Regions from separate parts of the Pseudomonas sp. BIGb0558 genome, predicted to be linked through region 1. Evidence: predicted binding sites of a transcription regulator. Region 1 holds the regulator's gene; each other region holds the start of a gene.
The links. The regulator FliA, encoded in region 1, starts transcription of late flagellar genes. The targets are predictions, from matches to a motif close to CTAAAGTTTNNNNNNNNNNNGCCGNTAA.
Positions count from the first base shown of each region.

Region 1 (3,193 bases):
ACATGAACACAGTGCAAAGTATCTACATCGATGGTCTGCCAGCAGTTCCCGCGGCCAACTTATGTAGCCTGCGTCTAAGCAAGACAAGGTAAAGAAATAAAATGGGCAGCATGCATCCCGTACAGGTGATCGCGGTGACCGGCGGCAAAGGTGGCGTCGGGAAAACTAACGTGTCAGTGAATTTGTCCCTGGCCCTGGCAGAGCTTGGCCGTCGGGTCATGCTGCTGGATGCTGACCTGGGTCTGGCGAACGTCGACGTTCTGCTGGGACTGACGCCCAAACATACCCTGGCCGATGTGATCGAAGGCCGCTGTGAGCTGCGCGACGTGCTGTTGCAGGGCCCCGGCGGGATTCGTATCGTGCCGGCTGCCAGCGGCACCCAGAGCATGGTGCACCTGAGCCCGGCGCAACACGCCGGCCTGATTCAGGCGTTCAGCGACATCGGCGACAACCTCGACGTGCTGGTGATCGACACCGCCGCCGGGATCGGCGAGTCCGTGGTCAGCTTCGTGCGCGCAGCCCAGGAAGTGCTGCTGGTGGTGTGCGATGAACCCACCTCGATCACCGACGCCTACGCCCTGATCAAACTGCTCAACCGTGACTACGGCATGAACCGCTTCCGCGTACTGGCCAACATGGCTCAAAGCCCGCAAGAGGGGCGCAATCTGTTCGCCAAGTTGACCAAGGTCACGGATCGCTTCCTCGATGTCGCCTTACAATACGTCGGCGCAGTTCCCTACGACGAGTGCGTACGCAAGGCCGTGCAAAAGCAGCGTGCGGTCTATGAAGCGTTCCCGCGTTCGAAGTGCGCATTGGCGTTCAAGGCTATTGCCCAGAAGGTCGATACCTGGCCGTTGCCCGCCAATCCCCGGGGGCATCTGGAGTTTTTCGTCGAGCGTTTGGTGCATCAGACGAGCGCAGGACCGGTGCTATGACAGCCAGCGGCTACAACCTTTACAAGAAGTCGGCACGTGACAGTCAGGTCGAGTTGATCGAGCGCTACGCGCCTCTGGTCAAGCGCATTGCCTATCACTTGCTGGCACGCCTGCCAGCCAGCGTCCAGGTCGAGGACTTGATCCAGGCCGGGATGATCGGCTTGCTCGAAGTGTCGACCAAGTACGACGCGAGCAAGGGCGCAAGTTTCGAGACATACGCGGGTATCCGTATCCGTGGGGCCATGCTCGATGAAGTGCGTAAAGGTGATTGGGCGCCGCGTTCCGTGCACCGCAATACGCGGATGGTGAGTGACGCAATTCGCTCAATTGAAGCAAAAACCGGTCGCGACGCTAAAGATCACGAAGTTGCGGCCGAACTCCAATTGAGTCTCGACGATTACTACGGGATTTTGAACGATACCTTGGGCAGCCGCCTGTTCAGTTTCGACGACCTTTTACAGGACGGCGAACATGAAGGGTTGCACGAGGACGGCGCGAGTGCCCATCTCGAACCGTCGCGCGATCTGGAAGATGAACGCTTCCAGACTGCGCTGGCGGACGCGATTGCCAATTTGCCGGAGCGTGAGCGACTGGTGTTGGCGCTGTACTACGACGAAGAGCTGAACCTCAAGGAAATCGGTGAGGTCCTGGGAGTCAGCGAATCGCGGGTCAGCCAGTTACACAGCCAGTGCGCAGCCCGCTTGCGGGGGCGTTTGGGAGAGTGGCGAGCGCGCTGACAGGCAGTGTGGGGACACTGCGAACGATACCGTCCAGGCCTTGCGCCCGGACGGGCTTGGCCCGTGGTGCGCCCCCGGTAGTCCTTTTTGTGTAACGCCTGTTGATTGATATGGCGCGCCCAGGTGCTGGGCGCGTTTAAGACTGCTTGGAGGTCGAATTGGACAAGAACATGAAAATCCTCATCGTTGATGACTTCTCAACGATGCGGCGGATCATAAAAAACCTGTTGCGTGACCTTGGGTTCACTAACACGGTCGAGGCGGATGACGGCATTACGGCGATTCCGATCCTCAACAGCGGGAGCATCGACTTTCTGGTAACGGACTGGAACATGCCGGGCATGACCGGTATCGATCTGCTGCGCCACGTGCGCGCTGATGAAAAACTGCGCAGCCTGCCTGTGCTGATGGTGACCGCTGAAGCCAAGCGTGAACAGATCATCGAAGCCGCCCAGGCCGGGGTCAACGGCTACGTGGTCAAGCCATTCACTGCACTGGCCTTGAAAGAGAAGATCGAAAAAATCTTCGAACGCATCGGTCATTGATGCTGCCACGGGGGAGCTATGGAGCATAAAGAATCATCGCAGGCCGACTTCGAGTCGACCCTGAAAAAACATGCTCATCAACTCGTCGAAAGCCTTGAGAAAGGCCAGTTCGGTGACGCGGTGCAGTTAATCCATGAGCTCAACCAGACCCGTGACCGCGGCCTGTACCAGGAAGTGGGCAAGCTCACCCGTGAGTTGCACAGTGCGATCGTCAATTTCCAGATTGACCCGCACATGCCCCAGGCCGAAGAAATCTCGCAGATCACTGATGCCACCGAACGCCTGTCCTATGTGGTCAGGCTGACTGAGGCGGCGGCCAACCGCACCATGGACCTGGTGGAAAACGCCACGCCTCTGGTCAACGGCATGGCCAGTGAAGCCAAGGCCCTGAGCAACGATTGGGGCCGGTTCATGCGTCGGGAAGTGGGCGCTGAAGAGTTTCGTGAACTGGCGCGTCGGGTCGAGGGCTTTTTGTCCCGCAGCGAGCAGGAAAACCGCACGGTTTCCAGCAACCTCAATGACATTCTGCTGGCCCAGGATTACCAGGACCTCACCGGTCAGGTGATCAAGCGCGTGACCCAATTGGTCACCGAAGTGGAAAGCAACCTGCTCAAACTGGTGTTGATGGCGGGTCAGGTTGACCGGTTTGCCGGCATCGAACATGACCGCGAAGCGATCCTTTCTGAAAAAGATCCACAAAAACACCTCGCCAAGGGTGAAGGTCCGCAGATTCATGCCGATAAACGTGAAGACGTTGTATCCGGGCAAGACGACGTAGACGATTTGCTGTCCAGTTTAGGCTTCTAAGGAGCACACCCATGAGCTTCGGCGCCGATGAAGAAATCCTTCAGGATTTCCTTGTAGAGGCCGGCGAAATTTTAGAGCAACTGTCCGAACAACTGGTCGAGCTGGAAAGCCGACCGGATGATGCGAACCTGCTCAATGCAATTTTTCGCGGTTTTCACACTGTAAAAGG
Region 1 is NZ_JANUEW010000011.1:88,526-91,718, forward strand. Features, by position in the region: gene fleN (flagellar synthesis regulator FleN) at 102-935, shown strand; gene fliA (RNA polymerase sigma factor FliA) at 932-1,672, shown strand; gene M2400_RS15615 (chemotaxis response regulator CheY) at 1,843-2,217, shown strand; gene M2400_RS15620 (protein phosphatase CheZ) at 2,236-3,024, shown strand; gene M2400_RS15625 (chemotaxis protein CheA) at 3,036-3,193, shown strand, end outside.

Region 2 (3,193 bases), on a different contig from region 1:
GTGGCAAGCGCTCGCTGCTCCGGGCCAGCGTCTCCACATCCTGCGCCGTATTCTGCGCGATGCTCTGCACTGACTGCAGCCGCCCCACAATTTCCACATTCGCCGTGGATTGCTCCCGAGTGGTCGACACAATCCGCCCATTCAGCTGATCAATCTGCGAAATATCATTGCCCACCGCCCGCAGCATCTCCACTGCCACTTGGCTGTCTTCCACGCAGCGCTCCACGCCTTGGCGGCTGTCGTGCATGGCTTCAACCGCCCGCCGGCTGCCGTGTTGCAACCCTTCAATAATTGTCTTGATCTCCTGGGTCGACACCGCCGTGCGCTGCGCCAGGCTGCGCACCTCATCGGCGACCACGGCAAACCCGCGCCCTTGCTCACCCGCGCGGGCGGCTTCGATGGCGGCGTTGAGGGCCAGCAGGTTGGTCTGGTTGGCGATGCTGTTGATGACCTCCAGCACCGAGCCGATCTGTTCGGCCTGCACGGCCAGCCCTTGCACCGTCTCGTTGGTGTCGTGGAGGCGGGTGGCGAGTTGGGTGATTTCCTGCTGGGCGCGGCCGACGCTTTCCTGGCCACGGATGATCTGCTGGCTGGCTTGACCCGCGTGCTCGACGGCATGCTCCACGTGCACAGCGATATGACCCATGGCGTCTTCCATGCGCTGCATGGAACCGGTCATTTGCGCGATTTCCGCCAGTTGGTGGCGCGCGCCTGTTTCCAGGGTGCCGCTGGCGTGGGCCAGTTCCTGGCCGAGTTGCCCGAGGCCGTGGGAGTCGCGGGCGACACCGTCGATCAGGCCGGTGATCTGGGTTAGAAAGTGGTCGAAACGGGTGGCAAGGGACACATGGACTTTTTCCGCGTTGCCCTTGGCGGCCTCACCGCTGAACCGGGTGGTGACGGCGAGCATTTTTTCGAGCATTTCCTGGCTTTCTACCGCTTCGGTCTGGCTGTGCACCGCGAGGTAGAGCAGGGCGACCGTCTCCATCACCACGTAGAACGCGTGGACGAAAATCATGCTCCAGCCACCGTGATGCTCCATCACAAACACCGGGAAACCCTGGTGCTGCAAGGCATGGAACACCACGTGATGCACAGCGATAGTGACGGCGGCCACCAGGATAGGCAGCCAGTCACGGTAGAACGTCAGCACCGCCAGCAGCGCGAAGATACCGAAGTGCGATTCGATGACACCCTCGGCTTGGTTGATGTGCAGTGCCGCCATCACCATCAGGCCGATGCCAAGTGCGCAACGCATCAGGCGAGTGCCGCCGATGACGCGATAGGCCAGGGTAAGCACCACGCTGGTGCCGCCGCCTATGAAGAGCGCTTGCAGCAGTGTGTCGTGCCAGAACGCCAGGCCCAGGGAGAACAGGGCCATCAGCCAGATCAGGGCGAGCATGATGCGGTCGGCTTTGCGGTAGTGCTCGACGAAACGGGCTTGGGCAGGCATTCACTCGTACTCCATGTGGGCGGGCCGGGGTGAGGCAAGCATGCGACGTGCCATACGGGCATGCGGGGAGCGAATCAGGTGCAGGGGAGTGGGGGTTGATTGGTGGTAGGAGGTTATCGGCGGTGTTGGGTGGGGCTTTAGGTTGTTAACGGCCGATTCTGTTGAAAAAGTCGGCCGTGTTTTCTAAAGCAGAAAGTACGCGTCGGAGATTGAAATCCTGAATGTCCGCATAGCCTTTCAGGCTGAGATTTCACGTAGAAGCGTGCCGAAAAGGCGCTTTCACCGATCCATCCTACGGCATTCTGAAAAAACCGACTTTTCAACAGAATCGGCCAAGAGCAGACGTTCGAGGAGACCTTCAATTCCAGATGCGGCTATCAGCACTGCAAATTTGACCGGAATCTGGTGGTGCTCAAGTAATTACCGAGTCGTTTAGCGTCAGCGCTTTTTGCTTCGTACATCATGGATGTCCGCCGGCACAGTTGGCCACGAGCTTGTGAAAATCACCCAGGCCGGCTTGTAACCCGCTACTCAGAAGATCGCCATGGGGCATGCAGGTGTGGAAGCGCGCTAGGTCGACCACGTATTTCCTTCGACCTTATCAGCCACCTATATGGGCTTGAATAGCCTCATTCTGTGCCCCGAAACGTCTACGCTAAGTGCTCACGCGCCAGCATGGGTACTCCCTAACGATACTGAATGGCACATAGCTACCCTCTCGGGTACGATTAGGTTTCGAATGACGACTGGAGGCGTACTGGAATGAGCTTTTCCTTGGCTGAGAACCCTGAATTGATCTTGGGCGGCGCGTTGGCGCTGTGCTTGATAGTTGTAGTGAGCATTAAGTTCGTGCGGAATCGAAATGTAAATGTCAGAGCAGACAACGGCTCCGCAGCTTTGAACGGGAAGAACTCTGGCAACATTACGATCAATCATAACAAAGAGAAAAAGTAGTGGGTATTAGGGATCTCATCAATCGCCTAGGACGGAAGTCTATTGCCACAAACGTCTCAGCGAAAAATTTGAGCGTTGCTATCAATGGGCCAAATAGCGGCCCTGTGACAATAAATGATATTGACACGATTGCTGAGGCTCTCTCCAAGTCAAGTGCAGTTCAGTACGCAGCTTTAGCCCAAGGTGTGGCTGGAGATCTTCAAACTGAATTTGATCGTCAAGTTGATCACTATCGAGAACAAATGAATTCTGGGGCTATAAAATCAGCGCTAGGGTCATTTGAAAAGCTTTTAGCAGATCAGAAAGACAATCTCAGTGATCTTTTAAAGTTTCGTATTAAAGCAAATATTGCTCTCTGCCAGTATCAGTTGGGAAATATTGCTAAAGCTCCAAACCTCCTTCTCGAAGCTTGTACTTACGCACCTGATGACAAGCGGGCTGTAGCATTCAAGGCATTGGCATATATCCTTCAGGATGACTGTGACAAAGCGCTGGAATATGGGTATGAAAAAATTCTTGAGTACCCCGACAACGAAATTTTAGCAGGATTTATTTTACAAGCCGCTCGTATTAAATATCATAATGAAGATACTTTTTTAGATCCGTTTGACCAATTCAGCGAACGACTCCAATTGAACCAGGCTGTTCGTATCGCGCACATTCACCTCCTAGCCTCTCGACGCATTGAAGGCTGGAGGGCTACGGCACAAAAGTTTCTAGAAGAATATCCCGACGATGCACAGGCCAAGAACCTTATAGCTATAGGTATTCTCCATCATTATGTTGATA
Region 2 is NZ_JANUEW010000016.1:44,341-47,533, forward strand. Features, by position in the region: gene M2400_RS33415 (methyl-accepting chemotaxis protein) at 1-1,450, opposite strand, end outside; gene M2400_RS19440 (PIN domain-containing protein) at 2,404-3,193, shown strand, end outside.
Region 2: M2400_RS33415 (methyl-accepting chemotaxis protein) is a predicted target of FliA. The motif match lies at 1,564-1,591, and genes of this name have one in related genera.

Region 3 (3,193 bases), on a different contig from region 1:
CGATCTCGACGATCCGCTGCGTCACGCTGACCAGGCGCTCACCGGCCTGGTTAGCAACCTCGACGCTTTCTTCGCTGGAGGTCTGGCTGGCGTTCATCGTGGTCACGGCTTCACGCGAGCCAATCTGCAGCGAGGTGATCATTTTGTGGATCTCTTCCGCCGACTCCTGGGTGCGGTGTGCCAGGTTGCGCACTTCATCCGCCACTACGGCAAATCCGCGTCCGGCTTCACCCGCCCGTGCGGCTTCAATCGCGGCGTTGAGGGCCAGCAGGTTGGTTTGCTGGGAGATGCCTTTGATCACATCCAGGATGTGCCCGATGTTGTCGGTACTGGCGTTCAGGGTTTCAATCTGAGTGCAGGACAGGCTGATTTTCTGCGACAGTTCCGACATCGCCAGGATGGTTTTCTCCACCACTTTGCGGCCGTCATCGGCCTGCTCGCTGGCACCGCTGGCGTGCTGCGAAGCATCGGCGGCGTTGCGCGCGATTTCCTGGGTGGCGGCCCCCAGTTCGTTGATCGCCGCGGCCACGCTGTTGGTGCGGGCGCTTTGTTCGTCGGAACCGATGATCGATGCGTTGGACGAGGCCATTACCCGCTGGGACAGGTCGTGCACCTGGCGGGTGGCCGAGGACACTTCGGAAATTGACGCATGAATACGCTCGACGAACTGGTTGAAAGCGCTGCCCAAGTCGCCGAACTCATCTTTGCTTTCCACCGTCAGGCGGCGGGTCAAATCACCCTCGCCCTGGGCGATGTCCTGCATGGCGCGGCCCATGGTGGTCAGGGGACGCATCAGGACCTGGATCAGCAGGCTCAGGAACACTGCAATGGCGGCGACCGCGATGAACATGGCGATCAATGCCGAGGTGCGGAACTTGCCCAATGGTGCGTAGGCCTTGTCTTTGTCGATCGACAGGCCGATGTACCAGTCTGCATTCGGCAATCCGCTGATCGGGGTGAAGGACAGGATCCGGTCCTGCCCATTGAGCACCACTTCCTGATTGACCTTCTCGATGCGCACGTTGCTGCCAGGGTAGATGTCCTTGAGGTTTTTCATCACCTGGTCCTGATCCGGGCTGACGATCACCTGGCCGTCACCGCTGACCAGAAACGCATGGCCGATACCGCCAAAATCCACCGAGTTGATGATCTTCACCAGGGTTTGAAGGCTCAGGTCACCACCGACCACGCCGAGCAATTCGCCATTCTTTTTCACCGGCATCGCGATGGTCACGATCAGCCCACCGACTGCGGCCATGTAGGGCGGCGTGAGCATGGTCTTGTCGGCTGCGACGGCTTGCTTGTACCAGGGACGCTGACGCGGGTCATAGCCATCAGGCATTTTGGCATCGGGCCGTTGGGTGAACACGCCGTTGGTTGAACCGACGTAGGTGAACTGGAAGTTGGAGGTAAATGCCGACTGGTCGACCAACCCCGCAAGATCGGCAGCGCTGCCTTGATGGGCGACGTTTTGCGCCAGGCTTTCCAGCACCAGCACACGGCCACTGAGCCAGTTCTGCACACTGCTGGCGGTCAGTTCACCGGATTGCTGAATCGAAGACTCCAGGTTTTGCCTGATGGTGTTGCGCTGCAGGTAGTCGTTGTAGAACGTGAATAACGCGAAGGCCAGAACCACAACGCCTGACGCGGCCAACAGAATTTTATGACTGAACTTGAGATTCATTTCATTGACTTCTTTTTGCCAAAAGGGGGTGAGCGTGCCGGATGCAACATTCCATGTAACGGTATAGGCAGACTCTGCGACTGCTCTATTTCGGTGCACGCATGGCTCGTCAGGCTTTCGGCCACTCCAGGATAAATCTTAGGAATTTGTGAGAAGCATCCGCTTTTAACGTCAGAAGCCGACCGGCGGTAGCCATGTAACGCCAGGAGTTGCAAAATTTTTCCACCTTGTCGACAATGCGACTAATTATCATTTGTGACGCTTTGCCAGGCCGTGTGAATGCCCTCTTCCGAGTACGCAGTACAGACGCTTTACAGCAACCATCACGGCTGGCTCAACACCTGGTTGCGCAGCCGCCTGGGTAACGCCGCGGATGCTGCGGACCTGGCCCAGGACACATTCGTGCGCCTGCTGCAAAAAACCGAACGCTTCGAACTCAAGGCCCCTCGCGCCTTCCTGCGCACCATCGCCCGGGGCTTGGTGATCGATCACTGGCGCCGCGAAGAAATCGAACGGGCTTATCTGGAATCCATCGCCCATTTGCCCGAAGCCGTGGCACCGAGCACTGAGGAGCGTGCGTTGATTCTGGAATTGCTGGAGTCCATCGCCCGACTTCTGGACGGGCTCAAGCCCAAGGTGCGTAAGGCGTTTTTACTGGCTCAGTGCGACGGCCTGACTTACAAGCAGATTGCGCAGCAGATGGGCGTGTCGTTGCGCTCGGTGGAACGGTATGTCGCCGAGGCGCTGTATCACTGTTATGTACTGCGGTATGAGGCATGACTTCGAGGGATAACGCGGCACGCGCAGGAATCGATCCGCAAGTGGTCAAGCAGGCCATCAGCTGGATGCTGCGCTTGCGTAACAATCGCGCCAATGTCCGCCTGAAGATGCAATGCGAGCACTGGCGCGAGGCTCATCATGAACACGAGCTGGCCTGGCAACGGGTGCAGGCTTTGCAACATGAATTGAGCAGCCAACTGGCGGCAATTCCCGGGGCCCATGTGGCGCTGGAGAGCAGCGCCCAGCAGCTCGGGCGCCGGCAAGCGTTGAAGGTGTTGTCGGGTGTGCTGTTAATGGGGTCGGCGGCCTGGGTCAGCCGGGACCTTACCGGCTGGCAACGCTGGACCTCGGACCTGGCCACCACCACCGGCGAACGCCGCAGCGTGCAATTGCCGGACGGCACACGCCTGCAGCTCAATACCGACAGCGCAGTGGACCTGGACTTCAATCCGCAGCAACGCTTGATCACGCTGGTACGCGGGGAAATCCTGGTGACCTGTGCCGCGGCTGCGACTGCACCGCTGCTGGTTCGCAGCCGCCATGGTTTGTTTGAAGGCATCGACGGGCGTTTTGTCGTACGCCAGGACAGCGACTGCACCCGATTGAGCGTCACCTCAGGCAACGTGGCGATTCACTCGCCGCACACCGCAGACGGCCTTTTCACTCAGGTGCATGCAGGAGAAAGCTACCTGGTGCGTCAGAACGAGGCCATCCTCGCGCCGCCTCTGG
Region 3 is NZ_JANUEW010000002.1:611,681-614,873, forward strand. Features, by position in the region: gene M2400_RS06045 (methyl-accepting chemotaxis protein) at 1-1,684, opposite strand, end outside; gene M2400_RS06050 (sigma-70 family RNA polymerase sigma factor) at 1,964-2,464, shown strand; gene M2400_RS06055 (FecR domain-containing protein) at 2,461-3,193, shown strand, end outside.
Region 3: M2400_RS06045 (methyl-accepting chemotaxis protein) is a predicted target of FliA. The motif match lies at 1,799-1,826, and genes of this name have one in related genera.

Region 4 (3,193 bases), on a different contig from region 1:
TGCAGGGCAATCTGGTGCGCAGCGAGTTGCGTGCTGCCCATGGTGCCCATGCACAGCGCCGCGAAGGCAAACAGCCCGACTTCCACCGCATAGGTGCCGCCAATCGGCAGGCCCAGGCGCCACAGTTCCCGCAGGTAATGCAGGTTGGGCCGCAGCAGGCCCTTGCGCAGCGGATAGGCGTCGTAGGCGCGGTTGTATTTGATGTACCAGATCAGCGCCAGGGCCATGCAGTTGGCGACGATGGCCGTGACCAGGCCGATGCCCACCAGCCCGAGTTTCGGCAGGCCGAACATGCCTTCGATCAGGGCATGGTTGAGCAGGTAGTTGATCACCGTGCCGCCCAGGCTGATGACCATCACCGGCGTGGCTTTGCCGATAGCGCTGGTGAAGCCGCGCAGGGCCATGAACGTCAGGTAGCCGGGCAGGGCGAACGGCAGGATGGTCAGGAACTGGCCGGCGGAGGCGACGTTGGTTTCGGTCTGGCCGAACATCAGCAGCACCGGCTTGAGGTTCCACAGCAGCAAACCGGCCACCAGCGCCATCAACCAGGCCAGCCACAGCCCGGCCTGGGTCAGCCGGGTGGCGCCTTCGATGTCGCCCGCGCCCTGGCGGATCGCGACCAGGGTGCCCACGGCTGCGATCACGCCGATGCAGAAAATCGACACGAACGAATAGCTCGCCGCCCCCAGGCCGCCGCCGGCCAGGGCCTCGGGGCTCAGGCGGGCCATCATCAGGGTGTCGGTCAGCACCATCAGCATGTGGGCCAACTGTGAGGCAATCAGCGGCCCTGACAGCCGCAGAATGGCCCAGAGTTCGGTACGTGCCGGATGCTGCATGATCATCACGCTCAAAAAGTCAGGGAAGGGTGGAAGGGTTGATTCTCGGCGCTCACAGCGCTTTGCACAAAGGGATAAATCCGATGGTTAGCATGATTAAAACTCATGCCTGAATGATTCTGGTAGGGTTTCGATATTGCGCCGTCGGAGCTTTCGCCATGTCTCGTCGTCTTCCTCCTCTTTACGCCTTGCGCGCCTTTGAAGCCGCGTCCCGCTACAACTCGTTCACCCGCGCGGCGGAAGAGTTGTCGATCACCCAAAGTGCGGTGAGCCGGCACATTCGTACCCTGGAGGAGCATTTCGCCTGCCGCCTGTTCCAGCGCAGCGGCCGCACCTTGCAGCTCACCGAGGCGGCGCGCCTGCTGCTGCCGGGCGTGCGCGAAGGCTTTGCGGCCTTGGAGCGCGCCTGCCATACGTTGAATGCGGAAGACGACATCCTGCGCATGAAGGCCCCGTCCACCCTGACCATGCGCTGGTTGCTGGCGCGCCTCAGTCGCTTCCGGCACTTGCAGCCGGGCAATGAAGTGCAACTGACCAGCGCCTGGATGAGCATCGATGAAGTGGACTTCAACCAGGAGCCGTTTGATTGCGCGGTGTTGCTGAGCAATGGCCATTTTCCGCCGGACTGGGAGGCGAGCTACCTGTTCCCCGAGTTGCTGATTCCGGTGGGCGCGCCGAACCTGTTGAGCGACGGCCCCTGGGATGTCACGCGGCTGGCCACTGCCGAATTGCTGCACCCGACGCCCGACCGTCGCGACTGGCGCTACTGGCTCGAGCGCATGGGGCTGTCATCCCAGGTTTCGCTCAAGGGCGGGCAGGTGTTCGACACCTTGGAGTTGGGCATGATCGCCGCCGCCCGAGGGTACGGCGTATCCATGGGCGACTTGCTGATGGTGGCCGAAGACGTCGCCCAGGGCCGCTTGAGCCTGCCATGGCCCACCGCCGTGGCCAGTGGGGAAAATTACTACTTGGTGTGGCCGAAAACCCGGCCCGGAGGCGAGCGTTTGCGACGCTTGGCGGACTTTCTCCAGGGCGAGGTGCAGGCGATGGAATTGCCCCGGGTGGAGCGCCTCGATTGAGGTGTTTGCGCGCCTCGGAGCAATCGTTTGCGTGATACCCCTGCGAATTGCTCAAGTATTGAGCTTGCCCGCCGAAGTAGGGTTGTTGGAACTAGCGTTCTACAACGTTTCCCCTATTAGAATTTTGCCGAGCAGCGCTATGAGATCAGGATGATCCTGGCCTCGGCCAGGAGCCTTCATGTCTCAACCTCGCGCCCGGATCGCCTCCCAACTGGGGCTTGCCCTCGCCGTGATACTGGCGGTCGTCATCAGCGGCAGCACGGTGTTCGCCTTGCGTTCGCTGGACTCCGCCAACCTCGACACCCGCGAGGAACACCTGGCCAGCGAGGCCCGGTTGCTGGCCGACCAACTCAATACCTTCCACAGCACCCTGCGCGAAAGTACCCAGCGTTTGAGCGGGCTGTTTGAAAAGCGCTTCAGCGCTGGCTTGAGCACGCGCCCCGACCAACCGGTGACGGTGGCGGGCGTGCAGACCCCGGGCCTGTACCTGGGCGAGGAAGTGCTGAACAACAACTTCGCTGAAGTCGACGAGTTCAAGCAGATGTCCGGCGGCGTGGCGACCTTGTTCGTACGCAGTGGCGAGGACTTTATCCGCGTCAGTACCTCCCTGACCAAACAGGACGGCAGCCGCGCCATCGGTACGGCGCTGGATCACCAGCACCCGGCCTATCAGCGTTTGCTCGGCGGGCAGGGCTACGTCGGCCGCGCGGTGTTGTTTGATCGCTCCTACATGACCCAATACAGCCCGGTGCGTGACGCCAGCGGCAAAGTGATTGCGGTGCTGTTTGTCGGCTTCGACTACACCGATGCGCAGAACGCCCAGTTCGACAACCTCAAGCGCTTCCGCATCGGCCAGACCGGCTCCCTGGCGCTGCTGGATGAACAGAAACACTGGCTGGTGCCGCCGGCGGGTGTGCAGGCGCTCGACCAGGCGATCCCGGTGATGCTCGACCTGGCCGCCAAACCCGGCAAAGGCCGCTTCTGGAGCGACAAGAACGAAGACTTCTACAGCGTCGCGGTGCCGTTTGAAGGCGGCCCGTGGTCGGTGGTGGCGAGCATGCCGAAAGCCGAAATTCGCGCGGTGACCTGGTCGGTGGGCATTCGCCTGGTGATCGGCAGCTTGCTCGCGATGTTGCTGGCGGTGGGCGCTGCGGTCTGGCTGCTGCGCAGCAAGTTGCAGCCGTTGGGCGACTTGGTGCGTCAGGCCGAAGCCCTGGGCGCTGGTGATTTGAGTGCGCGCCTGAACGTTTCCAGTCATGACGAAATCGGCCAGTTGGC
Region 4 is NZ_JANUEW010000001.1:450,362-453,554, reverse strand. Features, by position in the region: gene M2400_RS02120 (NorM family multidrug efflux MATE transporter) at 1-842, opposite strand, end outside; gene M2400_RS02115 (LysR substrate-binding domain-containing protein) at 995-1,915, shown strand; gene M2400_RS02110 (methyl-accepting chemotaxis protein) at 2,094-3,193, shown strand, end outside.
Region 4: M2400_RS02110 (methyl-accepting chemotaxis protein) is a predicted target of FliA. The motif match lies at 1,966-1,993, and genes of this name have one in related genera.